4 regions of the Paenibacillus sp. F411 genome follow, and region 2 is predicted to be linked to each of the others. Evidence: riboswitches for the same ligand, from Rfam matches in the RefSeq annotation. Region 2 holds a riboswitch; each other region holds the start of a gene.
What was found. A riboswitch is a leader RNA that binds a small molecule or an ion and turns the genes downstream of it on or off. The one in region 2 is predicted to bind cyclic di-AMP.

Region 1 (7,973 bases), on a different contig from region 2:
TCGCTTGGAGACGGGAAGGTTGTCGGCGTGAACGCAGATACACGAACCGTACATGTACAGCTGTTCGAGATTGGCAAGGTTAAGGAGCTTCCGCTGGATGACGTGGTCATCAAGTAGACTATAGAATGGTTACTTTCGGGGTGTAATCTTGGAGAAGAACAACATTTTTACGCGCATTCAAGAGATGGAGTCCCAGCTGGGGCATATGAACAGTGAACTGGGTGAGCTGAAGCAGATCATCAAGGAGCTGCTGGAGGATAACCATCGTCTCGGCCTGGAAAATGAACAGCTCCGCAAGGTGCTGAAGAGAGAGGTTCAGCCGGCAGACCCTGCAGCCTCCGCTTCCTCGACATCCAAATCCCGGGCTGCTGTGCAGGCAGGCGCGGAGGATATGGTTGGAGAGGGATATGATAATCTGGCACGCTTGTATCATGAGGGCTTTCATATTTGCAATGTCTATTACGGACATCTGCGAACCGAAGGCGATTGTCTATTCTGTCTGTCGTTCCTGAATAAGTGACAGCTAATGTCAGCCGTAGAGTATAACCGTCATTACTATATACAAGAGATCCAACAAGCCGTAGGAGGGTACAGATGCCTACGGCTTTTTTTGTAATCTGTATTCCGCGGAGGTTTAAAGTTAAATTAGAGAAGGAATGAATGTTCATCATGATCAAGAAACCGATACAGCTACAGCCATCTGAACGTGTGGATGATTTGCTAACCCATAATATGGGGATTATACAAAGCGATGAGGTATTCAGCTTCTCCATGGATGCCGTGCTGCTGGCCCGCTTTGCCCGGGTTCCGCGGCGGGGAAGGCTGCTGGATCTATGCAGCGGGAATGGCGTCATTCCGCTCCTGCTGTCCACGGCCACAGAAGCAAGCCTGGAGGGCATTGAAATTCAGCCACGGCTTGCTGACATGGCGCGCCGAAGCATTGCCTTGAATGGGCTGGAGGAACGCGTAAGCATGCGGGAAGGAGATCTGCGGGAGCTCTACCTGGAAACAGGCCACGGCGTATATGACTATATTACCGTGAACCCGCCCTATATGCCGCTTAACGGCAGTGATAGAAAGCTGAATGAGCATCAGGCGATTGCCCGCCATGAAATCCACTGTACGCTGGAAGAGGTCATTCAGGCCGCATCCCGGCTGCTGCGCTCCGGCGGAAAGCTGGCTATGGTGCACAAGCCTCACCGGCTCGCAGAAATTATGGTGCTGCTGCATCAATACCGGCTGGAGCCCAAGATCATCCGGTTCGTGCATCCCCGAGCAGGTGTGGAGGCCAATATGGTCCTGATCGAATGTCTCCGGGACGGAAAGCCAGAGGTCCGGCTGCAGCCGCCGCTCCTTGTTTATGATGAACAGGGTGTGTATTGTCCGGAGCTGCTGGAAATCTATTACGGAAAAGAGGAAACCTCATGAGCATCAGCTCCCAGAGCAGCTTTCAGTCGCCAGCCTCCGAAGGCGGCCCTGGCGCACTATATCTGGTTGCCACACCGATTGGCAATCTGGAGGATATGACATACCGCGCCGTGCGTACCCTTTCAGAATGCGATATTATCGCAGCCGAGGATACGCGGCAGACCCGCAAGCTGCTGACGCATTTTGACATTCAGCCGAAGCAGCTGTTTAGCTATCACGAGCATAATAAAGGGGCGAGCGGTCCTGAGATTATCAGGTATATAATAGAAGGAAAAAATGCAGCCATCGTCAGCGATGCCGGCCTGCCGGCCATTTCCGACCCCGGAAGCGATCTGGTTCGGCTCGCTATAGCAGAAGGTATTCCCGTCATTCCGGTTCCCGGAGCGAACGCGGCCCTTTCTGCGCTGATTGCCTCGGGGCTCTCAACGGAGCGGTTCACGTTCATCGGTTTTCTCCCCCGAGAGAAGAAGGATGCGGTGGCTCTGCTCCAGTCTCTTCCGGCATCTGCAGGCTCACTGCTGTTCTATGAGTCTCCTCACCGGATCAAGAAGACGCTCTCCTTCATGCAGGAAGCGCTCGGTCATCGCCGAGCGGTCCTGGCCCGGGAGCTGACGAAGCGGTATGAGGAATTTACCCGCGGCACGCTCCAGGAGTGCATGGAGTGGCTGGAGGAGCATCCCCCGATCGGAGAATACTGCGTGGTTTTGGAGGGAGGCAGCCAAGAGGAGGAGCAGAAGGAGCGGGACTCCTGGTGGCAGAGCATGTCTATAGAAGATCATGTGGCGCATTACGAAGAGACCGGTCTGAGCCGGAAGGATGCCATGAAGAAAGTCGCATCCGACCGGGGAGTGTCCAAGCGGGACATTTATAATGCGCTGCTATAGCCTTTATATTGATGGAAAGCGGCAGGAGCTGAAGCGTTCGGGAACACCGAGCGCTTCGCAAAGCTGCTGTATCGGGCGTGAGCACACAAAAAAGAACCCTCCGGCGCCATAAGCGCTGGAAGGCCATAAAGGAGATATATAAAGGTTAGAATTAATGCAAGCAGCATGACTTATTCTATGGATTCTATCTCAAATAGAAATTAGTTGGCTACCGGTGACGGAATCTCAGATACACACTCATGGCAGACGATCTTGCCCTTGAAGTAGGTTACGTTCTCGGCATTGCCACAGAAAATGCAGGCTGGCTCGTATTTCTTCAGCATAATGCGCTCGCCGTCTACATAGATCTCCAATGCGTCCTTCTCACCAATGCCCAGCGTACGGCGAAGCTCAATCGGAATAACTACCCGTCCTAGCTCGTCTACCTTTCTTACAATACCTGTTGATTTCATCATAACTGATTCATGCCCCTCTCGCTATAATTTAAAAAAGTCATTATTCGACATAGTTCTATCTTTTATGTTATTTATAGTACCAACGATTCCCAAAACAGTCAACCTGTTTATTTGAGAATATCACACCTATTAACAAAATTATAGTGAGAAAAGCTTTATATGATCACAAAAAGTTCAAAAACATGTTATTTTTTTGGGAATCTTCAGATTTGTCGATTTGGAAGTCGCCATTTTACGTAATTCGACATTATTCTACATTATGCGTCAAAAGTAGTGAAAGCTCAACATTCAGTCCATCACATTGATCTTGAGAAGGAGAGGATATGCATGAGACGTTCCATTTCGGAAGAGAAGGTATTCAAGGACCCCGTTCATAACTATATTCATGTCCAGGACGATTTGATTTGGCGGCTGATTAACACGCCGGAGTTCCAGCGGCTGCGCCGGATTCGGCAGCTAGGCACCTCCTTTCTGACCTTTCACGGGGCGGAGCATAGCCGATTCTCCCACTCCTTGGGTGTCTATGAAATTACGAGAAAGATTATTTCTCAATTTGAACGGGGCAGCTATCCGGATTGGCCAAAAGAAGAGCGGCTGGTTGCCTTGTGTGCTGCGCTCCTGCATGATTTGGGCCATGGTCCTTTTTCACATTCTATAGAAGAAGCCTTTCATATGAATCATGAGGATTGGACCTGCAGAATCCTGACAGAGGATACCTGTGTCAATGAGGTGCTGACCAGCCATGATCCGGATTTCCCTCGCAAGGTCGCTGCTGTCATTCAGAAGAGCTATGACAAGCCCATTGTCAGTAATCTGGTCACGAGCCCGTTGGATGCAGATCGCATGGATTATTTGCTTCGGGATGCGTACTATACGGGTGTTAACTATGGCACGATTGATTCCGATCGGATTCTCAGGCTGCTTCGGCCCTATAAGGATCGGGTGGTGGTTAAGCAGTCCGGCATGCATGCGGTCGAGGATTATTTGATGTCACGTTACCAGATGTACTGGCAGGTCTATTTTCATCCTGTGACGAGAAGCTCCGAAATTATATTACGGCAAATATTCCGCCGGGCGAAGGAGCTGTTCCGGGATCGATATCCTTTTCAATTCATGGTAGAGCCGCTGCCGGCTTTGTTTGAGGGCAATCCTGATGTCAATCAGTATTTGCGCCTTGATGAAGCGCTTATACAGACCGCTTTTCTGCAATGGACCTATGAAAAGGACGAGCTGCTCCGGGATCTTTGCTGCCGCTTTATGCACCGCCGATTGTATAAATATGTAGAAATCGATCATATCGACAAAGAGACGATCGACGAGCTTCGCCACGCCTTTCAGGAAGCGGGATTGAATCCGGAGTATGACCTGGAGGTTGATTTTCCGACCGATCTGCCCTATGATGAATTTCCTTCAGGCTCTACAGCAAGCCATAAGCAGATTTTACTGCTGGACCGGTTTGATCAGCTGCGGGAAATCTCCGAGGTATCAGACATTGTGCGCTCCATCAGCGGCATTCACCGCGGACGCTCCCATCTATACTATCCGGAGGACAAGCTGAGAACGGTGTGGGACATATTGCCCGCTGACGTCACCGGTCTGCTTGCACGGTAGTGCACAGGGAACCTGTGGCTGCTCATGTCCATCAAGCTGGAATGATGGATAAAAAGGTCAAGCTGATTTATTTTCGACAGGAAGGGAGCTTTACACGTTATGTTATTCGACACTCATACCCATTTGGATTCTGCAGCCTTTGATGAGGACCGTGAAGCCGTCATTCAGCGGGCAGTAGACCAGGGAATTACGCGTATGATCAACATTGGCTTCAATCGTGAGACCATCCCGACGACGATGCAGCTCGCGGAAAAATATGATTTTATATATGCAGCCGTAGGCTGGCATCCGGTAGACGCCATTGCGATGAAGGAGGAGGACCTGGAGTGGATTGCTTCTCTGACCGCTCACCGGAAGGTTGTAGCCATTGGCGAAATTGGACTGGACTACCATTGGGACACGTCTCCCAAAGAGATACAGCATAAGGTGTTCCGGCAGCAGATTCAGCTGGCGAAGGAGCTGAATCTGCCCATCGTGATTCATAATCGGGATGCGCATGAGGATGTCCTGCGAATTCTGAAGGAGGAAAAAGCGTCGGAGGTGGGCGGCGTCATGCACTCCTTCTCCGGCAGCTGGGAAACGGCCAAGCAGTGCCTGCATATGGGCTTTCATATTTCCTTCGGCGGACCCACTACGTTCAAAAATGCCAAACAGCCTAAAGAGGTGCTGACACAGGTGCCGCTGGACCGCCTTTTACTGGAAACCGATGCGCCATATTTGACACCGCACCCGTTCCGGGGAAAAAGAAATGAGTCCTCTTACGTGAAGTATGTGGCAGAGCAAGCCGCTGAATTGAAGGGGTTGTCTCTGGAAGAAATTAGTGAGATTACAACCCGAAATGGTCTGGAACGATTTGGGATTTGATGAAATCGGGAGCAAAAGCGGTGAAAAAGCGAGCATTTGCGATGAATTAAGATTTTATCATCAAAAATGGTCCGATTATTACAATAATTTAACTATTTATCAGAAAAAATGTGGTTGAACGTTGCTTTACAACCTGCATGTAAAGAGAGTATCATCTTTTCAGTACTTATGAAGCGCTGGTTTGACACCAGCAGCATATTCATTTACAAACCGTCTCGCTTAATCTCCAGATCATGGAGAACGGGGGAACCGATACAGGGTCAACGAGCAACCATACATAAGGGCTGTGAGCACTGTATTTGATTTCAATTCGGGTCTTTGGGGTGAATTTGAGGGCAGCCGCCATGAGCGGTTGACTCGAGATAGGGCGTCTCTCTTACGTCCGAACCCGACAGCTAACCCCGTAAGCGTAAATAAGAGAGGCAACGGTCGTGCATCCTTTCCAAGACTACAGCTGGAAAAGCCACGAGAAGAGTCTCTAATACTCTTTTTCGGGCTTTTTTTATATTCAGAATATTGGAGAGAGCGCCATCATACCCTGGGATACACAAGGGGGGTGGCAGAACACATGCACGAATAGACGGGGCGTAACGCAGGGTGCACATCTATAGCGGGGCACTCTGTGAGACAAATTTGCTATAGTCGCGTCATATACACTCATGCATGATCTAGAGGGCGGGGCTATGAAGGAGGATGAAGCAGTGGGCGTTTTACAACCAGAACAGACCCATGATTCACAATCATCCAGCATGTCATACGCATTACGATGGAAGCATGATTTTCTGCGTCAACTGATGCTGGCGGCCTTTGGTACCATCACCATTACGCTGCTCGTACTGCTGATTATACACAACCAGTCGGGCAAAGAAATTCACCTGGTGGTCGATGGACGGGTGACCACGGTGGAAACGAATGAGGCCATGCTGCAAAATGTGCTGGAAGAGCATTCGATCTCGCTGAAGCCGCAGGATGAAATATCCATGCCGCTAAACGGAAGTCTTCAGGATGGAGACCGGATCGTCATTCAGCGTGCGGTTCCTATTACAGTCACCGCAGACGGCAATACGCAAACGGTATTTACAACCCAGGACACTGTACAGAACGTGCTAAACAAAGCCGGCATTACCGTCCAGGATGAAGATAAAGTAACTCCTGCACTGGACAGCAAGCTGTCCGAGGCTTCCGACATTCGCGTTGTTCGCGTAAGTAAGCAGCAGGTACAAGAAGAAGAGGTCCGCGAATACCGGGTCATCAAGACGTCAGACCCTTCGCTTCTGAAGGGCGATAACCGGGTGGTTCAAGCGGGAGAGCCTGGATTGATCATTCACCATATTGAGAAGGTGTATGAAGATGGACAGCTGGTTTCCAAACAAGTGGTGTCCAAGGAAGTCGAACGCAAGACGATGGATAAAGTGATCGCGGTCGGCACGAAGAAGCCGCCGGAGCCGGTGAAGGAAGAGCCGGTCGTTCAGGCTGTAAAGCCAACGACTGTAGCCAAGACGACGACTAAGACCTCGGCGAAGACGCCTGCCGTTCAGCCAAAGGCCGCCGTTCAGTCGAGCTCAAGCTCAGAGAGTAAGCAGAACAACGTCGTTTCTAAAGCCGGTATTGATTTTGAATATAAGAAGGTCCTGAAGAATGTATCCATGACGGCGTACTCCTCGGAGCAGCCGGGCATCGGTACGAAGACCGCTTCCGGTACGCGTGTTACGGAAGGCCGCACCATCGCTGTAGATCCTAACGTCATTCCGATTGGCTGGTGGGTTTATATTGAGGGCATTGGCTTCCGCCGTGCCGAAGATACAGGCGGTGCGATCAAGGGCAACAAGATTGACGTGTATTACGACTCGCTGCGTGCAGCACTGAATTTCGGACGCAAGAACGGGCATACCGTGTATGTCATTGGACCCGTCAAGCCGGAATCGAACTAATGTTTTACTTTTCCATGAGAAATAGGCTACTATTTATGTAATATAATGAGATGCTAAGAAGAGGATATGATCCTCTTCTTTTTTTTGGAAGGACGAATGAAGCATGATCAAGGAAGTTATTGTGGTGGAGGGCCGGGATGATACGGTCGCGGTGAAGCGTGCTGTAGAGGCCGATACGATAGAGACGGGAGGCTCTGCGGTGAACCGCGCGGTCATTGCCAAGGTGAAGCTTGCGCAGGAGCGGCGAGGTGTCATTATTCTGACAGATCCCGACCATGCGGGAGAGCGGATTCGCAAAATCATCGATGCCAAGGTGCCGGGCTGCAAGCACGCGTTTATTCCGGAGGCTGATGCGACCCGCAAGGGCGATATCGGTGTCGAGAATGCATCTGTTGAGGCGATCCGGCACGCCCTCTCTCGCGTGCATACAGCGTTCGATAAAGCGGACAGCCTGATCTCCATGGAGGAGGTTATTGAGGCGGGGCTGCTGCTGCATCCAGATGCGGCGGCAAGACGCATGCAGATCGGCAATCAGCTTGGTATCGGCTATTGCAATGGCAAGCAGCTGCTGAAGCGGCTGGCCATGTTTCAAATTACACCGGAGGAATTTCAGGCAGCGGCTGCTACGCTTGAAGACGGAGGGAAGCATTAATGGGAACTGAAGATATATCAACACCGAAACGAACGAAGGAGATCATTGCCCGGCACGGTTTTTCATTTAAAAAAAGCCTCGGCCAGAATTTCCTGATTGACCAGAATATTTTGCACAATATCGTGAAGGCTGCTGATCTGACCAAGGA
Region 2 (7,973 bases):
CCATTTATTACGAACAAGGAAACAGGCACGGGGCTGGGTTTAATGGTCAGTCAGCGCATTATTCAATCGCATCAGGGTACGCTGGACATTAACAGCCAGGAGGGAATCGGTACTACTGTGACTATTCGGCTTCCGGCTGTTCCCGAAAGAACCGAAGAAGAAGAAACCAGCTAAAATGGAGAGGATACAACCTTGAGAATAAACAAATTTATTAGCGAAACCGGATACTGCTCCCGCCGGGAGGCAGACAAGCTGGTCGAGAGCGGACAGGTCACGATTAACGGAGTAAAGGCAGTCTTGGGCAGCCAGGCGGAGGAAGGCGATGACGTTCGTATCTCCGGACGACGGCTTCTGGACAAGAAGGAGAAGCATGTATATATTGCCTTGAATAAGCCAACGGGCATTACGAGTACGACCGAGCAGCATATCAAAGGTAATATTGTTGATTTTGTCGGTCATTCAGAGCGAATCTTTCCCATCGGACGGCTGGATAAGGACTCCGAAGGATTAATTCTGCTGACCAGCGACGGTGATATTGTTAACAAGATTTTACGTTCGGAAGGCAAGCATGAGAAGGAATATGTTGTTACCGTGGATCGGCCGATTACAGAGTCATTCCTCAAGGGCATGTCGAGCGGTGTACGCATTCTGGGTGAGATGACACTGCCCTGCACGGTGACAAGAATGACGGAGCGGACCTTCCGGATTATTCTGACTGAAGGCAAGAACCGCCAGATCCGGCGCATGTGCAGTGCTTTCGGCTATGAAGTCAGAAAGCTGCAGCGCATCCGCATTATGAATATTGAATTGGGCAGCCAGAAAACCGGCAGCTGGCGGGATCTGACCGGTGAAGAGAAGTCAGAGCTGGGACGGCTGCTGAACTATTCACTGAGCTGAGAACGCTGCTTCCCGTATACATGAACGCGATATCGCCAAAAGGGGCGATCGGCATTGTAATGTGCCGGTCGCCCCTTTTATCAATTATACCTGAAATTATTTCTCGTCCTTCGTATTCGTTACATTAATATAAGCGTTATTATCTTGATATTTCCGGATAATGGACACCTCAACGCGTCGGTTCTTCGCACGGCCCGCTGATGTATCGTTGGTCGCAATCGGATGGTACTCCCCGTAGCCAATCGGCATGAAGCGCTTAGGGTCCAGCGATTTATTAAGCAGCAGGATCTTCATGAACTGCAGGGCGCGGTCCGAGCTCAAGTCCCAGTTGGAAGGGTACTTGGCGCTGTTCATCGGGACGTTGTCCGTATGACCGGACACGATAATATCGTAGGCCGGAACCTGCTGCAGCATTTTTGAAATTTCCTCGGCCAGCTTGCGGGAATCTGTTTTAATGACCGCTTCACCGGAAGCGAACAACGCGTTGTCACGAATCGTGATCATGAGCTGGGAATGGTTCAGCTTGGTGCTAAGCTCGGTCGTCAAGCCGTTGTCTTTGATGTATTTATCCAGCTGCTGCTTCAGCTTCTCCAGCTCTTCCTGTTCCTTCTTCATGAGCGCTTCGCGGGCAGCCTGCTCGGTAGGCTTGGGCGCCTCTGTTTTGACATTGGTGACTGCGTTAAACTTGCCTACATCTGCAGGCTCCTGGCTCGGCTTCGTATTATTGTACTCCAGCACGCTGGCGCCGCCGTTCAGGACCGAGCTGAAGGCCTCGCTCATTTCCTGAAACTTCTTGGCATCGGAGGCACTCATGGCGTAAAGCACGAGGAACAAGGCAAGCAGCAGTGTAAGAAGATCGGCGTAAGGCAGCAGCCAGGATTCATCGGCATGCTCTTCATGGGGCTCATGCCTAGTCTTTTTGCTCACCAGCCCCCGCCTCCTTTTCGCTCATTTGCAGACGCTCCGTCGGAGTCAGGAACACAGACAGCTTCTGATTGATCGCGATAGTGGATACGCCGGATTGAATGGACAGCAGTCCTTCAACCATCATCATGCGGATTTCGACCTCCCGCTTGGACATGCGCTTAAGCTTGTTGGCCAGCGGGTGGCAAATAACATAACCGGTAAAAATACCGAGCAGGGTTGCAATAAATGCAGCTCCGATGGCGTGGGCCAGCTCGTTCATATCGCTCATATCCGACAGCGCGGCAATCAGGCCGATAACAGCTCCTAATACCCCGAGCGAAGGCGCGTACATGCCCGCCTGTGAAAAGATCAGAGCCCCCGAACGATGGCGCTCTTCGGTTGCATGAATATCCTCCATCAGCACATCGCTGACAAATTCCTGATCGTTGCCGTCAATAATCATCCGCATTCCATTGCGGAGGAAGGCATCGTCGATTTCTTCCACCTTCGCTTCCAGAGCAAGCAGGCCTTCGCGGCGGGTGATGGAAGCCCAGTCCATGAACGTGGAGATCAGCTCGGCCTTATCCATCAGATTCTGCTTGGAGAAGGTCATCTTGACCAGCTTGGGGAACTTCTTCAGCTCGGCCATCGGGAAGCCGATAAAAATGGTTGCTGCCGTTCCTCCAAAAATAATAAGGTAGGCTGCTGGGTTCACCAGTGACGTAACGGGGGCACCTTTCAAAAACATACCGACGATTACGGACAGAAAACCCAAAACTAAGCCTATGACTGTTGCGATTTCCATAGCACACCTCATCCATGAGAAAATAAGTAACGAATCCATTCGTTTACCCGCTGGCCGCCTCTTTATAAGGGGTGGCATGGGTACTACCCTATTTATCGTCAGGAAGGGCTTTTTTTTTTAGCGGTATTTTCCGGTATAATAGAGACAGGGGAAAACTAAGTGCATGATGAGGGCTTATCAAAGGAGTGAACAGTCAATGGGTGTGAAGCATGGTAGAGATTACGGTGAGATTCTTGCTGACTTTACGGTAGCGGTCGGACGCATTCCGGACAGCTATGTTTTTTTTGAAATGGATCTGAGCGATTGGGAGCATTTGAACACGACCGAGCAGAATGAGGTCCATGAGGCCTTGGCAGAGGATTTATTTTATGCGCTGGGTACGGAGCCGGTAATCCCGGTAGGAAGCGGAGTCGTTATCCACGATCCGAAGCAGCATCGCATCAATGTACTGATTGGTGAGGAAGAGCTGGATGTGGTCTCGCTAATCTGAGGAGAGCTTGCTGGAATAGGAATTACGGGGGAGGAAGATAAGCATGCTGTACACACAGCAGGAGGTAGAAGCCCATCTGGAGAAGCTGGAGGGATGGGAGCTGGAGCAGGGGCGGTGGATTATAAGAAAATATACGTTCCCTTCCTTTATGAAAGGCATTGCCTTTGTGGATGAGGTAGCAGCGATCTCGGAGGCGTTTGACCACCATCCTTATATCACCATTGATTTCAAGACGGTTACGCTGCGGCTGACCTCCTGGAATGAGGGTGGTATTACCGCACTCGATATTAAAGAGGCACAACAGTTTAACGAGGTATACGAGAAAAGAAGGTCCGCAGAGAACGGATAACGAGGGTCCATGGGGAAGATCCAATCACCACCTATACATTAAAAAAACACGCTTGGGTCTGCATGAGACCAAGCGTGTTTCGTGTGAAGCTATTATTTCTTCTCGGCGAGGTACATCGCCACATTAGCAATTTCCTCTTCCGACAGCGAATCCTTGAAAGCAGGCATGCCTGGTGGGCGGCCTTTAGAAATCACAGTGAAGAGGGCTTCAGCATCCAGCTTAGCGCCTACCTGATTCAGAGCTGGGCCTGCACCGCCTTGAAGCTGGTCTCCGTGACAGGTAATACAGCTGCTCTTCAGTACGGCTTCAGCGTCTGCTGCAACCATAGTAACCTCCGGCATGGTCGGCTTCGCTTCTTCTGCAGCCTCTTCTTTACCTGGAAGCGTGAACAACAATACAAGAGCCAACGCGCATGAGAAGAAGAAAATGCCGCTCATGATCCATTTCTGCATCGTCAAATCGTCCTTTCCTATGTATGTGCATGTATTCCTATTATAGACGATCCTGTCGGGACAGCAAAGCAGTTGTGACAAAAAAAGCACAGACATGCTCATCTGAAAGCTATAATATCACAGAATCGTGACAAAATGCAGTCTTTAGCTCGGCACATATTCCATACAATAAAACTCGGCCATCCCGGAAGGCGTAAGCTTCTCATAAGAATCCGTAATGCCAAAGCCGGCCTTGCGGTAGGTGCGGATCGCGCGCTCGTTCCAGGCCAGAACCTCCAGATCTAAGGGGCCGCTTGGATAACGGCGCTTGGCCTCGTCCACAATGGCCTCCACAAATCGCTTACCCATTCCATGTCCGCACCAATCAGGGCGCATCCCGAGACCGATGCGAATGACCCGGTCCAAGGGAAATAGCTGTGCGAACCCCCATAGTCTGTCCTGCTCATCCACTACAGAAAGATACTGCTCCTCCCGAATGAGGGGATCGCCGAATTCCACGCCAAGCTGAACCATTTGCTCCCACGGGAGCCAGCCATAAATATTGTAGGGCTCTGGATAACGCCAGCTGCATACGTCGATTGCATGCTCAAAGGTCATGGGAACTGCTCGAAATAAAGGGTATGAGTCAATCATGGGAGGCACCTCACGGCAAAGGGTTGTTTACGCTTTGAGAATATATAACATATTATTTTCCAAAATGTGTTTCATACTCAGGGATACGGGTATTAAAGCAGTAAGACGCACGAGAAGATAAAAAGTTGTGGCTTTTACATATTTTTTTGTAAAATGAAAAACCTTTTGCCTTCTTCCTGCGTTATAGAAGTATAGCACAAACAAAAGCCCCGAAGAGATGTTGGCGCATCTGCTTCGAGGCAAGTCAATGACATGAATTGGATTAGTTGTAATTCACGGCGACGGCCTTGTACTTGCTCTCACTCATGACCCGCTTGGCTCCGACATAACGCTTGGCGAAATAGCTGGAGTTGAGGCTGGTAATAGTGACTCCTTCGGAGCTGGAGGAATGAGCAAACTTGCCGTTGCCTACATAAATCCCAACGTGGGAAACACCGCGGCCTGTCGTATTGAAGAATACGAGATCACCGGCCTTCAGGCTGCTCTTGGACACAGAGGTCCCCACCTTATATTGAGCGGAAGAAACACGCGGTAAGGTGACACCGAGCTTCTTGAACACATAACTTGTAAATCCGGAACAATCAAAGCCTTTCGTCGTTGTTCCACCCATCTTGTAGCTTACGCCCATGACCGGCTTAATCGTGCTGGTAAGCTTTGAATCTGCGAAAGCGCTTCCGGCAGTAATGCTGAGCGCGAGCGCTAAACCAAGTGAGACTGCAGCCAACTTCTTCTTCACGTGAAAAGCTCCTTCCAAGCCTGCGAGGTTAGCTTAAGGGTTCGGTTGAGAAGGTTAACCTATGACCCCTCTGTTACAAGGTCAATTCACCCAGGACGGATCCCCCGTTTTCCTTACATTCGGAAATTCGGCTTTCTGAAAAATGTTAAAGTATTGGACTCAACGACAATATGGCTAGGTACATAAATGATGACATCAAGATGACAAATTTGTTACTATCACTTTCGTTATTTTAGCAGAGTATTTACATTTTGGCAAACAAAGGAACGATATTTAATAAAAAAAGAAACGGATGTCCCGGGAAACAGCAAAAAGGAGCTGTCGCCACAAGATTCAATCTTGTCGGCAGCTCCTTTTTTAGTGGACCGATAATTCTTTATTTTGTAGATGATGATTTAAATACGTGATACTGTGAGGCCATTCCCCACACCTGAAAAAGGCTCTTCAGGAAATAGGAAGCCTGCTGCAGCAATAGGCCGATCAGGCCCGACCACCATAAGGACATCCCGCCGATCAGTAACGAGGACAGCAGGGCCAGGCCGCCAATGAGCAGGGAGAGCGGAAGCGCGCTGCCGAGGCGGCGCAGGAACAAGAGCAGGGCTGCGGGAGTTCCTGTGCCGGACGTATATCCAAACTGCATGTACAGCAAAGCCAGACGGATGATCCATACATACAGAAGCCATCCCAGCACCCAGAGTCCCGGCTGCAGCAGCGCCTGCGGATGACGGGCTGCTTCAATGAAGGAAGGCAGGGCCTCCGGAAGTAACCAATACAAGGGCAGACCCAGCAGGATCAGCTCCAGGATATAGAACAGCGTCAAGGGCTTCCACAGCTTCCGCATGCCTTGAAAAAGAAACAGCCCCCGCTCCCCCTCGGCTTCCCGGTGAAGATGATACATCATTCCGGCCCGAATGCAGGGAGTCAGCAGAATATGCACAGCCGCAAGGAGAATCAGCATCCATACAGCACCGGGAAGCAGGCCGCCGCGGGTCAATGCCAGCTCTCCTTCAAAAAAATAAAGCAGTCTGCTCAGCTCATGCGGAGCGGGATCGGGGTATCGCAGCAGCAGCGGCACGACGATGGAGGAAATGAGGCGATACAGGCAGTACCCCCAGAGCAGCCGATATACAAACAGCAGAATGATGACATAAAACTGATCCTTCACACTTCCCCATCCTAAACCCGCGTATGTTCTCATATAATCCCCCCTACCATGACAGCGCTCCGTACAGCGTCTCGATCAGCTTGGTGACGCTCAGGTTCCAGCGTGTCACCTGCTTGGCCTCCATGCCGGCCTTTAAATAGTTGTTCACATGCTTGTTCTCAAGCACCATCGTGTAGTCGGGATCAGCCATCGCCCAGATCAGCGGGGAGGAGGAGGTCACCTTGAAGCGTGCAGCCTCGCCGCTGCCGTCCCACACCCGGCGGATCGTTTCTCCATTCTCAAAAGCGAACGTCACGGGCACCTGGTGAACCGGTCCTCCCCGGCTGCTCAGCGTCACTGTGGTCGTATAGGAAGGATGGTCTGCTGTACCGGTGGAGGCCCCCTCAATACTTTCCACGGCAACATCCATCATCTGTGCGCCATACACATAGTGGTCGAAATAGCTCTGCCATGATGATTCGGTGATCTGCTCTACAACCTGCTGGAAGTCCGCTGTAGTGGGATGCTTGAAGCGATATTTTTGGGCATAGGCTTTCATGATCCTCTCCATCGTCTTCGCACCGACATGCCGCTGAATGTCCTGAAGCACCAGCTTGCCACGGGTATACACGTTTTGGGCATAATGCTGGTGGGAGCCGTATTTCCATGCCTCCTGCGTCAGGGAGGAGGGCTTGGCAATGGACGCAGCCTGGGCTGCCGTGTTCGGAGTGAGGCCGTATTCCAGCTCCATCACCTTTTCCTCCGCGTAAGAAGTGAAGGCTTCATCGAGCCAGGCTTCTTCAAATTCATTGCTGGCTATCATGCCGTAGAAATACTGGTGGCCGATCTCATGAATGACTGTGCGCTCCAGCTCATAGCCAGGGGAATCATCCTTGGCCCCGAAGGCTGTGATGAGTGTCGGGTACTCCATGCCGCCGGCGCCATTGCCCTCTTCGGGAGGCACGACAATGGACAGAGTGGAGTATGGATACGTCCCGTACCACTTGCTGTAGGATTTCAGAGCCGCTTTGGCTGCATCGAAATAGCGGTCCTTCAGATGCTTGTGCAGCGGATCAAGATACAGCTTAATCTTGACTCCCGGCACCCCGGGTGCTGAAAAAGCTTCTTCGGCAGCGATAAAATCAGGGGATGCCGCCCAGGCGAAATCGTGGACATCATCGGCATAAAACTGATATATTTTTTCGCCGTCCGATGTGACTGCGGATTTGGTCGGGAAGCCGGTCGCGGCGACGATATAATGCTCCGGTACACGGATGCGTACGCTGTAGATGCCGAAATCGGCATAAAATTCAGAATTTCCGTGATACTGATGAAGGTTCCAGCCCTCCTCAGAGGCTCCCCGCGTTCCTGCTGGCTCATAGACACTGAGCTTCGGAAACCACTGCCCGGCCATTGTGAAATCCCCCGCGCTTCCCATTCGCGCGAATATTTTAGGCAGCTCCACTTGAAATCCAAGATGCAGGGTGATGCTCTCCCCGCCTTTTACCGGCCGGGGCAGGCGAAGCTTGACCAGCGTCTGATCGTTGATATTGCCGTCATC
Region 3 (7,973 bases), on a different contig from region 2:
GCGGGCCCTGGAGGAAGGCTATAACGAGGTTGAGATTATGTCGAAGGATCGGCTTCGCGCCCCGGCGGTGAATCAGGTCTTCCGTTACATCCGGGATACGAAGGAGAACGGCTTGTCGCCCCGGGGGCTGTATCTGACCGGCTCCTTCGGAACCGGAAAGACGTTTCTCATGTGCTATCTGCTGCATGAGCTGGCGAAGGAAGGGCACACCGGTGTTATCGTATATATGCCTGACTTCGTGGAGGATATCAAGTCGATGCTGCAGGAGAGTGCGAAGCTGAAGGAAAGCATTGAGGTGATGAAGCATTGTGACCTGCTTATCTTTGATGATATCGGGGCAGAGAACCTGAGTCCCTGGGTCAGAGATCATGTGCTGGGCTCGATCCTGAACTTTCGCATGAACCGCAAGCCGACCTTTTATACGTCCAATTACCGGCTGGACGGACTGGAGCAGCATTTGAGCTTCACCAGCAAGGACGGCGAAGAGAGCCATAAAGGACAGCGCCTGATGAACCGGATTGCGCCGTTTGTTGATGAGATACAGCTATTTGGTGAGAATCAGCGCGGAAATATGAGGAGATCTTAAGCGTTTCTGTCTATCCCCCAAAAAAGAAGGTATCCCGCAGGCCTGGATCAGGCCGGGGATACCTTCTTCTTTGGGACTCTTGAGCGTTTAGCTGATGATGAACTTTACAATGACCATTGCGAAGAATATAACGAGCATAAGGACAAACATGCCCCCAAAGCCGAGCATCAGGTCGAAAAAGTCATTGCGGGGTTCTTCATTCACATGCTCCCGAGGATCTACTACGTGCACGTTAGCGTCCATGGTGCTGCCTCCTAAACTGCCGACGATGGCGGTCTCTCCGCCAGCATACGGTTGTTACTAGTAGTATACTGGGTGGGCAGCAAGTTTGTAAAGAATATCGGCACAGCCGGGTGCGTTTCCTGATTTCGCAATCGGCAGAAGAGTGTGGTATACTATGGGGGCCGGCTTAGACATAATAGTTTAAGCACCGACTGAAACGATATTACAGTAAGGAGGAGAAACTCATGGCTATCGTCAATGTATCCGACCAGACTTTTGCGAACGAAGTAGAAGGTCAAGGAACGGTTGTAGTTGATTTTTGGGCGCCTTGGTGCGGTCCCTGCAAGATGCTGGCTCCAATCCTGGATGAGTTGTCCCAGGACCTCGGTGATGATGTGAAAATTGCGAAGGTGAATGTGGATGAGAATCCAGAATCCGCATCCCGCTTTGGCGTAATGAGTATTCCTACGCTGATCTTCTTTAAAGACGGCCAGCCTGTCGATAAAGTAGTAGGGCTCAACTCCAAGGAAGCTCTGAAAGGCATTATCGCGAAGCACCAATAAGCATAACGCTGAGACTTGCAAGCACTCATACAGCGCCTTCGGTATTGATTTGCCGGAGGCGCTTTGTGTGATTTCCCCCCTTGGAGAGGAGGAGAAGGATGGAGGACTTTGCGCGTAGGCTTCAGGAACAGGAGAAGGCCATGGAGAAGATTCGCAACAAGCTCGCGCTGCTGCCTGACCAGTCAGGCTGCTATCTGATGAAGAACGGAGAAGGCACCATTATTTATGTGGGCAAGGCGAAGGTTCTCAAGAACCGGGTCCGTTCGTATTTCACCGGCAGTCATGACGGCAAGACCCAGCGGCTCGTTTCGGAGATCCGTGACTTTGAATACATTGTGACGAGCAGCAACATGGAGGCTCTGATTCTGGAGTGCAACCTGATCAAGACGCATCAGCCGCGTTACAACGTTCTGCTTAAGGACGACAAGACCTATCCTTATCTAAAAATAACTCACGAACCGCACCCCCGCCTCATTGTGACGCGGAAGGTGCTTAAAGATAAAGCAAAATATTTCGGCCCTTATCCGAATGCCTATGCGGCCCATGAAACGAAGAAGCTGCTGGACCGGATGTATCCGCTCCGCAAATGTGACGTCATGCCAAAGGACGTATGCCTCTATTACCATATGGGCCAGTGCATGGCGCCCTGTGTGAAGGACATTCCGCAGCAGGCTTATGAGGATATTACGAACGACATTCGCGGCTTTCTGAGCGGCGGGCATGAGGAAGTGAAGAAGGAGCTTCAGCGGAAGATGCAGGAGGCTGCTGAGGAGCTGTACTTCGAGCGGGCCAAAGAGCTTCGGGATCAGATTATGCATATTGATGCCATCATGGAGAAGCAGAAAATTACGACCGCAGATACCCGGGACCGGGACGTGTTCGGCTATTGGACAGACAAGGGCTGGATGTGTGTGCAGATTTTTTATATGCGCCAGGGCAAAATGGTTCAGCGCAACACGTCGGCTTTCCCGTATTACGGCGAAGCCTACAGTGATTTCCTGTCCTTCGTAGCCCAGTATTACAGCGACAATCCGGCGCTGCCGCAAGAGATTCTGCTTCCTTATCCCGTGGAGGCCTCGGAGCAGGCTGGAGGAGAGCCTTCCGAAGGCGGGGAGGCGGCTGGCACAGCTGAAGCCTCTTCGGAGCAGCAGGCTGCAGCGTCTGTCAGTGCGGCGGCGCTGCAATCTATGGTTCCGGTTCCAAAGGAGCCGCTGGCGGCCGAAGCAGCATTAGAAGCGGAAGCAACGGAGAGTGAGGAGGACGCGCTGCAGGACAATCCGCTGCAGCAGCAGATCGCCCGTCCCGGTGCGGTGGAGCCCTCAGGAGCGGCTTTAGCACTGCAGCAGTGGATTGGTGTCAAGGTGTATGTGCCGCAGCGCGGCACGAAGCGTCAGATGGTTGGCATGGCGGTGGACAACGCCAAGGTCGCGCTGAACGAGAAATTCCGCTTGATTGAGCGGGATGAAGAGCGGACCACGATCGCTGCTGCCAATCTCGGTGAGGTCATCGGTATTGAGAAGCTGCACCGGATCGAAGCGTTTGATAACTCCAACATTCAGGGAGCAAATCCGGTCTCGGCGATGGTGGTATTCACTGATGGCAAGCCGGACAAAAAAGAGTACCGTAAATATAAGGTACGCTCCGTACAGGGGCCGGATGATTATGAGACGATGCGCGAGGTGATCCGGCGCCGCTATGAACGAGTGCTGAAGGAGAATCTTGCCATGCCGGATCTGATCGTTGTGGACGGTGGCAGAGGGCAGATCTCGGCAGCGTCTGACATTTTGCAGAACGAGCTGGGGCTCTTTATCCCGGTCTGTGGTCTGGTCAAGGATGCCAAGCATAAGACAGCTCAGCTGATGGTCGGTGACCCGCCGGAGCCAGTCTCGCTGCCGCGGGACAGCCAGGAGTTCTATCTCCTGCAGCGCATTCAGGATGAGGTGCACCGGTTCGCCATCTCATTTCACCGCGAGCAGCGGGGCAAGTCGATGGTCACCTCGAAGCTGGATGCCATTCCCGGCATTGGCGAGAAGCGGCGCAAGCTGCTGCTGAAGCATTTCGGCTCGGTGAAGAAGATCAAGGAAGCCAGTATTGAGGATTTCCGCCCGTTATCGATTGGCGACAAGTTGGCGAGGCAGATTCTGAAGGCGTTGAATGACGAGATGCAGACCGATGGCGGAAACGAATAGAGAGGATGAATTCGTCTCGCCAAAGCAAGATTAATAATAAAGACATGGAAGAGTCAGGGCGGTTAGCCCAGCTCCTCCATGTCTTTATTTGGATTGATTCAAAGAGACAGCCTCTTTTATAGTGTCATCGCAGTGCTGTATGAATCGCTTTATGCTGCGGGGCCGGGAAGGATCTTCGGACGATGGAAGACATGGATCAGATACCCCACGATGGCTGGCAGCAGCATGTAGAAGATGCCTGTGAGTATGTTCCCTGTTCCATTCATCATCGCCAGGCTGAAGCCCATCAGGATGCTGTTAAAGACGATGTGGGAGAACATGACCGCCAAATATCCATACCGCAGAAAGATAAAGCTGAACAGTAAACCGATAACGATGAGCTCGATCGGCCTTGATATGATTGGGAAAATAGGATACAGCGTATGCCCCAACGCCCAAATCAGGGACGAAATCAGACTTGCGGCCAGCGTGCTCCGGAATATCTTGGACAGCATCTTAATGCCAAACAGGCGGTATACGGTTTCTTCCATGATGCCGGCAAACCATGCCATCAGAGGGAACAGCCACGGATACAGCATATTGTAGGGAGATTGGCTGGCGTCAATGGTTGACCATGTGTTCAGTGTCAGCCCGAGAACGACAAAAATAATTGACTGCACGCCCATCAAGATAAATGCCCATACATAACCCAGCTTCATGCTCTGCAATACATAGCGGCCATAACCGGTCTCACGGACCTCGGGAAAAGGATTCAAGCCATCCTCTTTGAGCCACAGCCCTGTTCCCCCGGCAAGAGAGAAGTAGACCAGGGCCGAAAAGACTAGGGAGTAGCCGGCATAGAAGAGAAGCCGCCCGCCGATCATGGTCTCCGACATCCCTTGAGCTTCATAGGACGGCAGCATATTGTACACATTGAGCATTTGCGTTACAAACACGATGACTGCAAGCAGAACGCCTCGCTTCCAGGAGATGTACATCCGGGTTCTGACGCTGTAAATGACGGCCAGGATGCCCAGGAGAAGGGTGAACAGCCCGTAGCCCAGCAAGGTAAGCAGCACGGCAGCCATGGTCTGCTGATCGACATAAGCCAGATGAGATTCAGGAGCGGCAAAAGCCGGCTCGAAAGAACGAAGCTGTCCGTTCTCAAAAGTAAAGGCAAGCTGCAGCACCGCATCCCCGGCCTTAGCATCAGGGTCCCGGTAGATCAGCCCGGGCTCACGTTTGCCTGTGACCATCGTCAGCTGCTCGGGATCATAGCCTGCGCGCTGTACCCAAGGGGCAGCTAAAGCCTGCTTCTCCGCAAGCGTCAGCTCTCCTTCGAGCAGGAGCAGTAGCTGCCGCTGCGCCCGGCCCTCCTGCAGCATGGCGCCCTCATAGCCGGAGTCCTGCGAATCGTAGGTGAAGCCGGCAATTGCTCCGGTATGCATATTGACATCGACATGGATGGCATTGCTATTTCCTTGATCGAGAGTGACCCGGTACAGCTCATAAGGATATTTCTCCTTGAATTGTTCGTCATAGAGCTGCACCAGCTTCTCCTTCATCAGGTAGCCGTAAAGCTCAGAGCGCGCAGTATATGTCACTAAGGGCTCTTGGCTGCTGCCGGGACTCAGCGTCATCTGTTCGGTATAAAAGCGCTGTGCCGCCGCTGCTGCTTCGGATTTGTCGATGGGCTGGGGTGTTGACGCCCCGGAATATAGTGCAGGGTACACCTGCAGGGCGAGAAACAGTATACAGCCGGCCAAAGCCATCAGGAGCAAGGGCTTGAAATCTGGCCTAAGGACCAGCGGGGAGCCTGACCGATTCATGATGTCCCTCCTTTATTGCGAAATGGATTTTCAGTTTGATGACTCTGTTGAAGGCTTTGTTATTTAGAAGTATATAGGCTGGGATGCCGGGAGCACAAATAAGGGCGCATGGTCCAAGGAAGGAAACCTTCAAATAGCTTGAAAAAAACTGAAAACACGGGAAAGATTTCGAAAACCTCAGAAAAGGGGATGCTGTGATTCTGGAATATGGCTAATTTGAACCTTTTTACATGGATTTCCGTCAAAAACGGTTTTGGATATTCCCTGGCTGCATGCGTTATAATCACATCATGTCAGAACGTCATGACGATAATTGAATAGATCAGCCGAGTTTCGATAAGAAAACGGGGGAACCATGTAATTGGGGTGAATTTCGCTTTTTGCAGGAGAAGCGAATAGGGCAGCCTGTGATATGCCCGAATCCGTCAGCTAACCTCGTAGGCTGTGTGCACAGGGACCCAAACGCGATAAAAAGGCATTGGATTTCCAGTGTCTTTTTTATGTGCCATTTTTAAGAGGTGAGCAAAGTGAAACGGAAGTTGAAATGGAAGCTGAAATGGCTCCGCTTGTCCCCGCCGCAGTTTCTGGTTGCGGGCTTTAGTGCCATTATTTTGACGGGGGCTTTTCTGCTGATGCTTCCCATAGCCAGCGAAAGCGGGGAAGGGCTCGGATTTATGGATGCCTTGTTTACGGCCACCTCTGCAACCTGCGTTACGGGTCTTGTCGTTGTGGATACAGAAACGTTCTTCAGCACGTTTGGGGAAATCGTCATTATGTGTATGATACAAGTAGGCGGCCTGGGCTTTATGACGATGGCTACTTTGATTGCACTGGTTCTCAAGCGCCGAATCTCGCTCAAGGATCGGCTGATCCTGCAGGAGGCCATGAATCAGACCGCTATGGAAGGGATCGTGCGGCTGATCCGAAGAGTGCTGCTGTACTCCTTGTATATTGAAGGGGTGGCGGTAATCATTTATACGGCCAGATGGGCATTCGATATGCCCTTGGGCAAAGCGGCCTATTTTGCTGTTTTCCACGCGATCAGCCTGTTTAACAATGCGGGCTTTGATCTGTTCGGAGATTTCAGAAGCCTGACGGGTTATGTGAGTGATCCTTTTGTTAATCTTACGAGCCTATTTCTTATTATATCCGGCGGAATCGGTTTTATTGTAATGTCAGAAATCGTAGATTATAAAACCCGGCGGAAGCTGTCCCTGCACTCCAAGGTGGTGCTGTCCATGACGGGAGCGCTGATTGTGATCGGTACGGTCATTATATTTATATTTGAATTTACGAATGTCAAAACGCTGGGCGCACTGGGCTGGGACGGCAAGCTGTGGGGCTCCTTGTTCCAGTCCGTCACGCCGCGGACGGCAGGGGCCAACACCTTGAATATTCCGGATTTGCGCCAGGCCACTCAGTTTTTTATCATTATTCTTATGTTTATTGGAGCATCGCCGGGATCGGCGGGCGGGGGAATCAAGACGACGACCTTTACGATTATGATCGGTGCCGTCATTTCGATGATTCGCGGACGTGATGATATCGTGCTGTTCCGTCACCGGCTGGCGCAGGAGCGGATCTTTAAGGCACTGACGGTCTCTCTGCTGGCTCTGCTGTTTATTGTAGCAGTGGCTATGGTGCTGTCTACAACGGAGGATGCGAGCTTTTTGGCGATTCTGTTTGAAACGGCCTCGGCATTTTCTACGGTAGGATTGTCCATGGGACTGACGCCCGAGCTGTCCCTGCTCGGCAAGGTACTGATTACGGTGACCATGTTTGCGGGCCGGGTCGGCCTGCTGACACTCGTATTCGCGCTCGGGCCGAAGAAGGGAAAAGAGCTGTACCGGTATCCGGAAGGCAAAATGATTATTGGATAAGGGGATAGAAGGACATGAAACCAAAACAGTTTGCGGTGATCGGCCTTGGTCGCTTCGGCGCCAGTCTGGCGCTGGAGCTGATGGACCTTGGCTATGAGGTGCTGGGCGTGGACCGGGACGAAGAGATTGTGGAGGATATGAGCGATCTGCTGACACATACCGTTGTTGCGGATGCTACGGATGAAGAGGTGCTGAAATCGCTAGGCATCCGAAACTTTGACTGCGGGATTGTGGCCATCGGCGATGATATCCAGACGAGCATCCTGACGGCAATTCAGCTCAAGGAGCTTGGTGTGAAGACGGTCGTAGCCAAAGCGATCTCGGTGCTGCACGGAAGGGCTCTGGATAAGCTGGGCGTGGATCGCGTGATTTTTCCGGAGCGGGATATGGGCATCCGGGTCGCGCATCAGCTCGTGACTCCCAATCTGGTGGACTATATGGAGCTGTCGAAGGATTATTTGCTGGTGGAGATGACCGTAACCGAATGCATGGACGGCAAAACGCTCAGCGAGCTGAACACCCGGACGCGATACGGAGTGAGCGTCGTGGCTCTCAATCAGCATAAGGGTATTATTGTGGCGCCGACGGCGATGGACGTCCTCAAGGCGGGAGATATAATGGTCGTCATCGGAACTAAGAATAATATTGACCGCTTTGAAGGTGAAGTCGTTAACACCTAAGGTGAAGCCTGCGGGCCAGGCCGGGCATGAAGCAGTGTGTGAAAT
Region 4 (7,973 bases), on a different contig from region 2:
CAGCTCATCCTGCTGATCCTTGTGACCAAAGGACTGCCAGTGCTCGTGAATGTCCTTGGGCAGTGTATGCTCATTCACGCCATGATTCTGATAGGAAAGCAGCTCTGTTCCATCGATACCGACCCAATAAAACAAGTCATACGGAAATTTGTTCGTATCATTCCAGCCCAGCTTCGTCGTCATGAAGTAGCGTACTCCCGCCTGCTTCAGCAGCTGTGGAAGTGAAGCACAATACCCGAAAGTATCCGGCAGCCACTCAATATCGGAACGCTTCCCGAACTCTTGTTCATAAAATAGCTGGCCGTGCAGCATTTGACGCACCAATGACTCGCCGTTTGGAATATTGAGATCCGGCTCAACCCACATTCCGCCGACGAGCTCCCATCGGCCTTCCGCGATGAGCGACTTGATTTTGCTATACAGCTCCGGGTAATGCTCTTTGACAAAAGCGTATAAAATAGGCTGGCTCTGACTGTATTTAAAGTCCGGATATTTCTCCATCAGCGTGGTAACCGTGGAAAAGGTCCGGCTGACCTTGCGTACCGTTTCCCGGACCGGCCATAGCCAGGCAATATCAATATGGGATTGTCCTACCATATGCATGACGCCATTCAAGCCCTCATCCGGCTTCTCTTGACGTACCTTGTCCAAGAGCTTGGACTCAATCGCCGAGATGCGCTGCCCGTCAGCCAGCACTGCATCTGCAGCGCCATACAATTCATCCATCACCTGCGTCAACTGCTTGTGAATGCGAAGACGCCGCAAATCCTCCTCTGGGAGATAGCGGCAGGCTTCATACGCAACTTTCACGGAATGCAGGAGGTTCTGAACCGGTTCATTAACCCAGACCAGCCGGCTCGTAATGCCTGAAATGACAGGCTGAATCACCGCCTGCTTATTTAAAGGATCTACGGGCTCCGGTATGGGATCATACAGCTCGATGTCCAGCTGTGGTGCAGTCCCTACCCTCGCCGCAGGCAGCGGTACAAACCAATGGTTACGATCCAGACCATGATACGGCTCTCCATTCACCTTTAACAAACCTTCTCCACCCGCCTCAAATACAAGAGCAGCCTCTGCACCTTGCCAGTGAGACGGAATTTCCACCTGCTTGCTTAGAAAATACGTAATCCCATGCTGGCTGTTCAACGGATTTACGGAGGTCAGCTCCGGCTGCTCCGTCAACCTTTCATACACCCCGGGCGTGATGTATTTAGCCTTTTGCATATTCCATTCCGTAATCTCAATGCCTTCTCTCCACTGCTTGTCTGACAAAAACTGAATAAACCGCTGGATGTAAATCATAGGCTGCCGTCCTTTCGTGACTTGAAGAAGTGAGCATAAAGCATATAATGCCTTCTTTATATATTGTTATTTTTGTTATCATCAACTATCATAACGTTATTAGCCTTTAGTGTACTTCGGAGCGTATTATACGTCAATGCGATTTCATGAAGTATTGGAATCAAGGAATCAACGTAGAGGAGAATTGAATATGTCACGAAAAGTATCGATTCAAACCTTGGCCGACCAGCTTGGCCTGTCCAAATATGCCGTTTCCAGAGCATTGAGCGGTAAGTCAGGCGTCAGTGAAGCGACACGCAGCCGGGTGCTGGAGCTAGCCAGAGCATCAGGCTATCGCACTTCAATAGCTATGGCTAAGCCTGACAACCAGGAATCGCCGGATGACAACCGGGAGGCTTCCTTCGTGCTGATCTGCATGAAGCAGCAGAACCGCGGCGAGCCGAATTACTGGGAGCGGGTTCTGTCAGGCATGCTTGCAGCCTGTGAGGAGCGAGGATGGCTGCATGCAATCGTATCTCCGCCGCAGGAGCTGTCGCCTGCAGACGTTCCGGCAGAGCAGCTCATTGCCCCTCATGTCCATTGGGATCAATGCATTGGCATCATTGTTATGGGGGCTTTTCCATATCCGCTGCTGCAGCGAATGGCAGATATCCAGCTTCCCTTAGTCCTTGTGGATCATCAGGAGCCGCTGCTGCAGTGTGATACGGTTCGCCATGACGATGTGAATGCCGGATCCACAGCTTCTACGTTTCTCCAGTCACAGCATTGTCGGCGTATTGGCTTCATTACCGACGATGGACGCTCGGCGAGCTTTTTGCAGCGAAGGATCGGTGTTCAATTAGGTGTGGGTGGTGACTTTTTGCAGCAAGGCACGACTCTGCTGGAATGGCAGGTGCCCTACGAAAGAGGTCATTGGGGAGATGAAGTGCTGAAATCTCTGGAGCAGATCCCGGAGGACGAGCGTCCTGACGGATGGATTGGGGCGAACGATGATATCGCGCTGGAGTGGATGGAGACTTTGCAAAAACACGGCTACTCCATTCCGGAGGACTGCCGGGTCATCGGCATAGATAATGTGTGGGGGGCTTCACTCTCCGCTCCGCCACTTACAACGATTCAGCTGAGCAAGGAAGAGCTGGGTGCCCGGGCCATTGAAGCGCTGGAACGGCGCCTGCATCGCCCGGGGGCACCGGTGGAAACGATCATGCTTTCTACCCGGCTAATTCCGCGGAAATCGGCCTAACGATCACTTTTGGCAGTAGATATTATAAAGTGATCCTGCTCCATCGGCTGTCATACTGCTGCAGCCGAGGATGAAGTGAAGCGGGCTCCTCCAGAAGCAGCAAGCGAATCTTGACAATCCACTCCTGAAACACATGATAAGAGGCGAAGGCATTGGCTGTTTCTCCAGACACCAGCAGAAAATACGGAGCTGGATTCTTCTCGGTCAGGTGGCGGAGGGCGGCTTCGATCGGGACGTATTTTTTCCGTTTGCCTTCCCAGGCGTCCAGCTCGATATCACCTACGCTTTGCTCCTGAATCCAGTCCTGTAATGCGTTTTCTCTTTTATAAAAGGAGGTCCCCTCCCGTTTATACATTCGTTTCATCGTCTGTTCATGGAGTGGATAAAGCACGAGCCGCTGAAATGCCTGCTCGCTCTTCACCTGTACCGCTTGAGACAGCCCTTGCTCTCTGCCGATTTCTTCAAAAGGATCATAATAGATCAGTGTGCCTTTGGTTGTCTCCACAGGGGGGACATATCCATAGGGCACCTTTTGCAGGTTTCGAGTCATACACATTCCCTCCTAACCGTTATACAAGATAGCATGCGGCATCTGGCGCTCTCCTTATTCCTAGAAATAAGGCGTGTGCCGAATCGTCATATCTCCGGGCTGCTTCACCTTGGCTTGGCAGCCTAACCGGTAGCCTTCCTCCAGCTCCTCCGGATCGAGCCGAGCCTCCTCAGCCTCGTTCGGAGAGGAGAGCAGCTCCTCTCCTTCCAGTATGATGCAGCGGCATCGCGCACAGGTTCCACGTTTGCAAAAGGAGCTCCATTCAACCTGATGCATCTCCGCGATCTGAAGAACGGTCTCCCCGATGATCGGCTCTACCGACCTCTGCACACCGGATTTAATGAGAAGCAGGGTGCGCTCTTCATCCCGCTCCGTTGTGATCACGAGCTCCGGCTCAGGGTTAGAAACGGGCTTACGGCGTTGATTCAGATATGACTTCAGTCGCTTGAGCATGGAATCACCCCCTCCTTCATATCTCCATGATACACAAAAAGCCTGCGAAGTTCATCGCAGGCCCCTGATTCCAATCATAATACCTCTTGCTTAGCTGATTTCGCCCACCATCTGGATGTAATCCTTCTGGTCGATCACCCGGCGTGCAGTCACGTACTTGCTGTCATAGTAAGACTCGCTCAGCTTGCTGATTCTTACACCTTTACTGGTGGAAGCATGCGCAAATTGACCGTTACCAATGTAGACTCCGGCATGAGATACGCCTCTGCCCGACGTATTGAAGAATACCAGATCACCAAGCCTTAAATCATCACGCTCTACCTTCACACCTACGGTAGCCTGGGCTGCGGAGGTACGTGGCAGGTCTACATTATACTTGCTGAATATGTACAAAATGAATCCGGAGCAGTCAAATCCACTTACGGTCGTGCCGCCCCACTTATAAGGGGTTCCGACAAGCTTAGTCACTTCAGCTTGAAGCTTCGGCCCCTGATCTGCGAATGCCGTAACCGCACCCGATGAAAAGATTAAAGCAGAACCTAATACAGACAATAGCAGCTTCTTCAAAAGATAGTGCTCCCTTCGGTGCCTACGGAGTTAGCTAAGGGTTCGGTTAAGGGTCCCCTATATTCCCTCTCAAACAAGAATAATTCACCCGGCAGTGGTTCCCCCGTTTTCTATATCGAAATTCGGCATATTAATGAATTTTTTGTAACTCTCTCCCTTAATGTAGTACATCACAGGACAAGCTGTCAATCATTTTTGTAACTAATTTGTCATGGGTTGCAGTGAGGGCTTGGAGCATGACAAAAACAGCCCCAAACACATTCATTAGGAAGTGTTCAGGGCTGTTTATAGGACTTCATAATAGCGTATTAGTTAGGCCGCCATCTCCCGGCAGGCCTTGGCACATGAGAAGCAGGCCTCCGCACATTGACGGCAGTGCTCATGCTCGTGCTTGCTGCACTCGTTTCCGCAAGCCTCGCACATTTCAGCACAGGCCTCACAAATTTGCTTCATATAGCTGCTATTCATCGACATTGCTTGAGCTGCAAAAGCGCAGAGCTCTGCACATTCGCGATCCATTCGGATACATTCCTTCATCATTTGCAGGTCTTCTTCCTCCAGGCAGGCACTGTAGCAGCGATTGCATGCCTGCATGCAGCGCAGGCACTCGTCAATACATTGCTGAAGCTTTTCAGGTGATATGGTTGACATAAGATGTGCTCCTTTCCTGTAAAAGATTTATTCTGCCCTGGACAGGTCTCCTTTATCATTAAACAGCTCCTGCATATTTAATCATTTCTGCTCTTGCTTTGGCTGAAGCAGCAGCAGGCGGTCATCTCCTGGAGATGGTGTCCCGCGTCCGTCAGTATTGTTCGTAATGAGGTAGACTCCATCCTCACTCATCTGTACATCGCGAATTCTGCCGACACCGTCCAGCACAGTGTTCAGCTTCTTCTTTTCAAGATCAAAGCGGTATAATGCTTCTCCCCTCAGACCCGCAATCAGAAGCATATCCTCTTGTTCATAAAGAGTTCCCGAAGGGGCAATGGCTTCCTCGCCGGTATGAAGCAAAGGAGGCACCATCCCTTCCTGCTGCTCATCCCCGATGTTATCCGGCCAGCCATAATTACTGCCCGGCTCAATGCTGTTTATCTCATCATGCCCGCCAACACGGCCGCTGGGACCATGCTCGGAATTGAACATGCGCCCTGCCGCATCCCAGGCAAGACCTTGAGAATTGCGGTGTCCGTAGGAATACACATAGGAGTTCGGAAAAGGATTGTCTTCCGGAATCGAGCCATCCGGGTTCATACGTAATATTTTGCCGCCCAGGCTCTCGACATTCTGTGCCATCTCTCCTTCACCTGCATCCCCGGTAGTCAAATACAGCTTCTTATCGGGCCCCCATTTCATGCGTCCGCCATTATGCACATTAGAGCCCGGGATGTCCTCAATGAACGCCTCGACCTCCTGCCAAGCCTCTTCCTCCTGTCGAATGAGTATGACGCGATTCTTCATTTCGCCGCCTTCCTCGTACGTGTGATAAGCGTAAGCTAATCGGCTGCTAGCAAAGTCCGGGGCCAGCACAAGGCCCAATAGCCCTCCTTCACCCTGCGCCTTAACAGGCTGCTTCGTATCCACCGGAAGACGCTCCCGATGACCATCCTTCAGCGATACAATCTGTCCTTCCCGTTCACTGATGTAAATATCCTTCCCGGAGATCGCAATGGACCATGGAATCTGCAATTCTTCTGCGACTACGCTGTACGTGTACGACCCGTCGGAGCTTTCCTGCTCACTATTCTGCTTCGGCGCTTGGCTGCCGGAAGAATGCTGATCCACAGGGGCTTCCTGGTCCCCGGATGACTCATCCTGTACTGGACTGGATGAGCACGAGAACAATAACGCCGCGGACAGTAACCATATCCAGGATTTTTTCATGTGCTGAACCTCCTCTGTTTCGATAAATAAAAATACTGCCGGATTTCCGGCAGTATTTAACATTTACACCCGCACCATATGAGACTGGACAATGTCGGCATCACTCATCTGCTGCAACCCGTCAGAAGTGTAGAGGAATTTCTCGTGTCCACGCCCGGTAATCAGAATCCGATCGCCTGCATTCGCCGAATGAATGGCTTGAAGAATCGCATCCTGACGGTTCGCGACAAATTCACTCTTAGACAAATGCTGCTCCGACAGCCCCTGCCTCATATCGAGAAAGATATCTTCAATCTGCTCTGAGTATACATTGTCTGACGTAAATACAACACCATCTGCCAAATCAGCCGCAATACCGGCCATGATGGGACGCTTTAATCGGTCTCTTTCACCTCGACAGCCCATGACGCAAATAATTTTGCCTGAAGTGCACTCTCGAGCCGTTAGCAGCGCAGCCTTCAGCCCTTCCGGATTGTGGGCATAATCTATGGTGATATTAAAGTCTTGGCCCGTCGATACATCCTCAAATCTTCCGGATATCCCTGTAAAGGATTGCAGCCCTCGGGTAATCTCATCCCAGGACAGCCCTTCGCATGAACAGATCGCAGCCGCTGCAAGAGCATTGTACACATTATGAAGTCCTGGAACCTTCAATACTACAGGGTACTGATCCCCCGTGTAGGTCTGAATTGTGAACCTGGTGCCTTGCTCGGCTCTTTCGACCTGAATGCCGCGGAGATGACAGTCTTCACCGAGGCCATAAGTAACCACCTGTGCGGCCGTTCTTTTGGCATAGTATGCGGATGCAGCATCGTCTCCGTTCAGCACCGCGGTTTTCTGCATATCGTCTACGCTATTGCCAAGTCTTGAGAACAGCAGCTCCTTAGAGCCTCGATACTCGTCCATATGATGATGATAGTCCAGATGATCGTGGGCGAGATTTGTAAATGCAGCGGTTTGAAAACCACAGCCCAGCACTCTCCCCATATCCAGACCATGAGAGGATACCTCTACGACCGCGTACTCGGCACCGGCATTCGCAATCGTTCTTAAGAATTTCTGAAGTCGCAATGGATCCGGCGTTGTGTTCACGGCTTCTTCCTGAATGTCTTTATAGGTCATACTCAAGGTGCCAACACTACCCGCATTGCGACCGGATGCATTGAGGAGATGCTCCACCATATGGGCGGTGGTTGTTTTGCCGTTCGTCCCGGTAATGCCGATCAGGCGAAGTCCACAGGATGGATTGTCATAAAAAGCATTGGCGATGATCGGCAGCGCACGCCGGGTGTCAGGCACGATGACGAGACTCACTTCCGGTGGTACACCGGGAATGAAGCGCTCCGCCATAATGGCTGCCGCTCCGTTGCGGATGGCCTCCTCCGCGTACTGATGTCCGTCCTGCTGAAAACCGGTAATGCAAATAAACATGCCGCCCGGCTCTATTTTTCGTGAATCGATCTCAATCTGGCTGATATCCATCTCAAGGTCCCCAGTTATGCGCTTTAGCTTCAGCTGATCAATCATACGTGATAATTTCATGGCGTAACCTCACTAGGAACTAGGATGATGGTCTTTGTATGTTTACCCTATTTCGGACCTGCCTATACCCGGCAGCCGGCCTGCAGGTTCACAACAAGAAAAGAGCATATCTGGTCATTACCCAAAAAATCGCTCTTTGCACCTAAAAATGCGGCACGATGAATATATCGGTATAATTGAAGCAACTGTTTACCACAGATCAACGAGCAGGGCATACACAATGCCTGGACCATGAACACCAATAGTGAGATCGTTCTCAATGTCTGCCGACCGGCTTGGCCCGGATATGAAATGAATACCTGCCGGAAGTTTCTCTCGTCCCGCACGGTCCAGCTCCGCAAGAACTTCGCCCAGCCTGGTCACGAGCCGGCTTACAGGGATAATCGCAATTAACACTGCGGGCAGCAAACTGACGGATCGACCCTGGTGCGC

Region 1: another riboswitch for cyclic di-AMP. It lies ahead of JJQ72_RS18295 (ubiquitin-like domain-containing protein); the one in region 2 lies ahead of JJQ72_RS18950 (C40 family peptidase).
Region 3: another riboswitch for cyclic di-AMP. It lies ahead of JJQ72_RS07685 (TrkH family potassium uptake protein); the one in region 2 lies ahead of JJQ72_RS18950 (C40 family peptidase).
Region 4: another riboswitch for cyclic di-AMP. It lies ahead of JJQ72_RS09870 (C40 family peptidase); the one in region 2 lies ahead of JJQ72_RS18950 (C40 family peptidase).

The regions. Positions count from the first base shown of each region.
Region 1 is NZ_JAGFIP010000022.1:7,376-15,348, forward strand. Features, by position in the region: gene JJQ72_RS18260 (PSP1 domain-containing protein) at 1-117, shown strand, start outside; gene yabA (DNA replication initiation control protein YabA) at 149-520, shown strand; gene JJQ72_RS18270 (tRNA1(Val) (adenine(37)-N6)-methyltransferase) at 670-1,428, shown strand; gene rsmI (16S rRNA (cytidine(1402)-2'-O)-methyltransferase) at 1,425-2,312, shown strand; gene JJQ72_RS18280 (AbrB/MazE/SpoVT family DNA-binding domain-containing protein) at 2,513-2,767, opposite strand; gene JJQ72_RS18285 (HD domain-containing protein) at 3,095-4,378, shown strand; gene JJQ72_RS18290 (TatD family hydrolase) at 4,478-5,242, shown strand; cyclic di-AMP (ydaO/yuaA leader) riboswitch at 5,449-5,667, shown strand; gene JJQ72_RS18295 (ubiquitin-like domain-containing protein) at 5,944-7,173, shown strand; gene rnmV (ribonuclease M5) at 7,277-7,825, shown strand; gene rsmA (16S rRNA (adenine(1518)-N(6)/adenine(1519)-N(6))-dimethyltransferase RsmA) at 7,825-7,973, shown strand, end outside.
Region 2 is NZ_JAGFIP010000024.1:13,008-20,980, forward strand. Features, by position in the region: gene JJQ72_RS18910 (ATP-binding protein) at 1-174, shown strand, start outside; gene rluF (23S rRNA pseudouridine(2604) synthase RluF) at 193-897, shown strand; gene motB (flagellar motor protein MotB) at 994-1,824, opposite strand; gene motA (flagellar motor stator protein MotA) at 1,808-2,608, opposite strand; gene JJQ72_RS18930 (hypothetical protein) at 2,805-3,098, shown strand; gene JJQ72_RS18935 (4a-hydroxytetrahydrobiopterin dehydratase) at 3,142-3,447, shown strand; gene JJQ72_RS18940 (c-type cytochrome) at 3,540-3,899, opposite strand; gene JJQ72_RS18945 (GNAT family N-acetyltransferase) at 4,044-4,532, opposite strand; gene JJQ72_RS18950 (C40 family peptidase) at 4,795-5,268, opposite strand; cyclic di-AMP (ydaO/yuaA leader) riboswitch at 5,272-5,411, opposite strand; gene JJQ72_RS18955 (hypothetical protein) at 5,645-6,466, opposite strand; gene JJQ72_RS18960 (M1 family metallopeptidase) at 6,477-7,973, opposite strand, start outside.
Region 3 is NZ_JAGFIP010000005.1:168,254-176,226, reverse strand. Features, by position in the region: gene dnaI (primosomal protein DnaI) at 1-586, shown strand, start outside; gene JJQ72_RS07705 (YqzM family protein) at 674-829, opposite strand; gene trxA (thioredoxin) at 1,054-1,371, shown strand; gene uvrC (excinuclease ABC subunit UvrC) at 1,470-3,560, shown strand; gene JJQ72_RS07690 (CPBP family intramembrane glutamic endopeptidase) at 3,710-5,368, opposite strand; cyclic di-AMP (ydaO/yuaA leader) riboswitch at 5,683-5,827, shown strand; gene JJQ72_RS07685 (TrkH family potassium uptake protein) at 5,908-7,248, shown strand; gene JJQ72_RS07680 (potassium channel family protein) at 7,263-7,928, shown strand.
Region 4 is NZ_JAGFIP010000007.1:158,491-166,463, reverse strand. Features, by position in the region: gene JJQ72_RS09890 (alpha-mannosidase) at 1-1,305, opposite strand, end outside; gene JJQ72_RS09885 (LacI family DNA-binding transcriptional regulator) at 1,496-2,548, shown strand; gene JJQ72_RS09880 (hypothetical protein) at 2,571-3,098, opposite strand; gene JJQ72_RS09875 (2Fe-2S iron-sulfur cluster-binding protein) at 3,159-3,551, opposite strand; gene JJQ72_RS09870 (C40 family peptidase) at 3,642-4,118, opposite strand; cyclic di-AMP (ydaO/yuaA leader) riboswitch at 4,123-4,256, opposite strand; gene JJQ72_RS09865 (four-helix bundle copper-binding protein) at 4,431-4,769, opposite strand; gene JJQ72_RS09860 (PQQ-dependent sugar dehydrogenase) at 4,851-5,999, opposite strand; gene JJQ72_RS09855 (UDP-N-acetylmuramoyl-L-alanyl-D-glutamate--2,6-diaminopimelate ligase) at 6,063-7,541, opposite strand; gene JJQ72_RS09850 (LutC/YkgG family protein) at 7,731-7,973, opposite strand, start outside.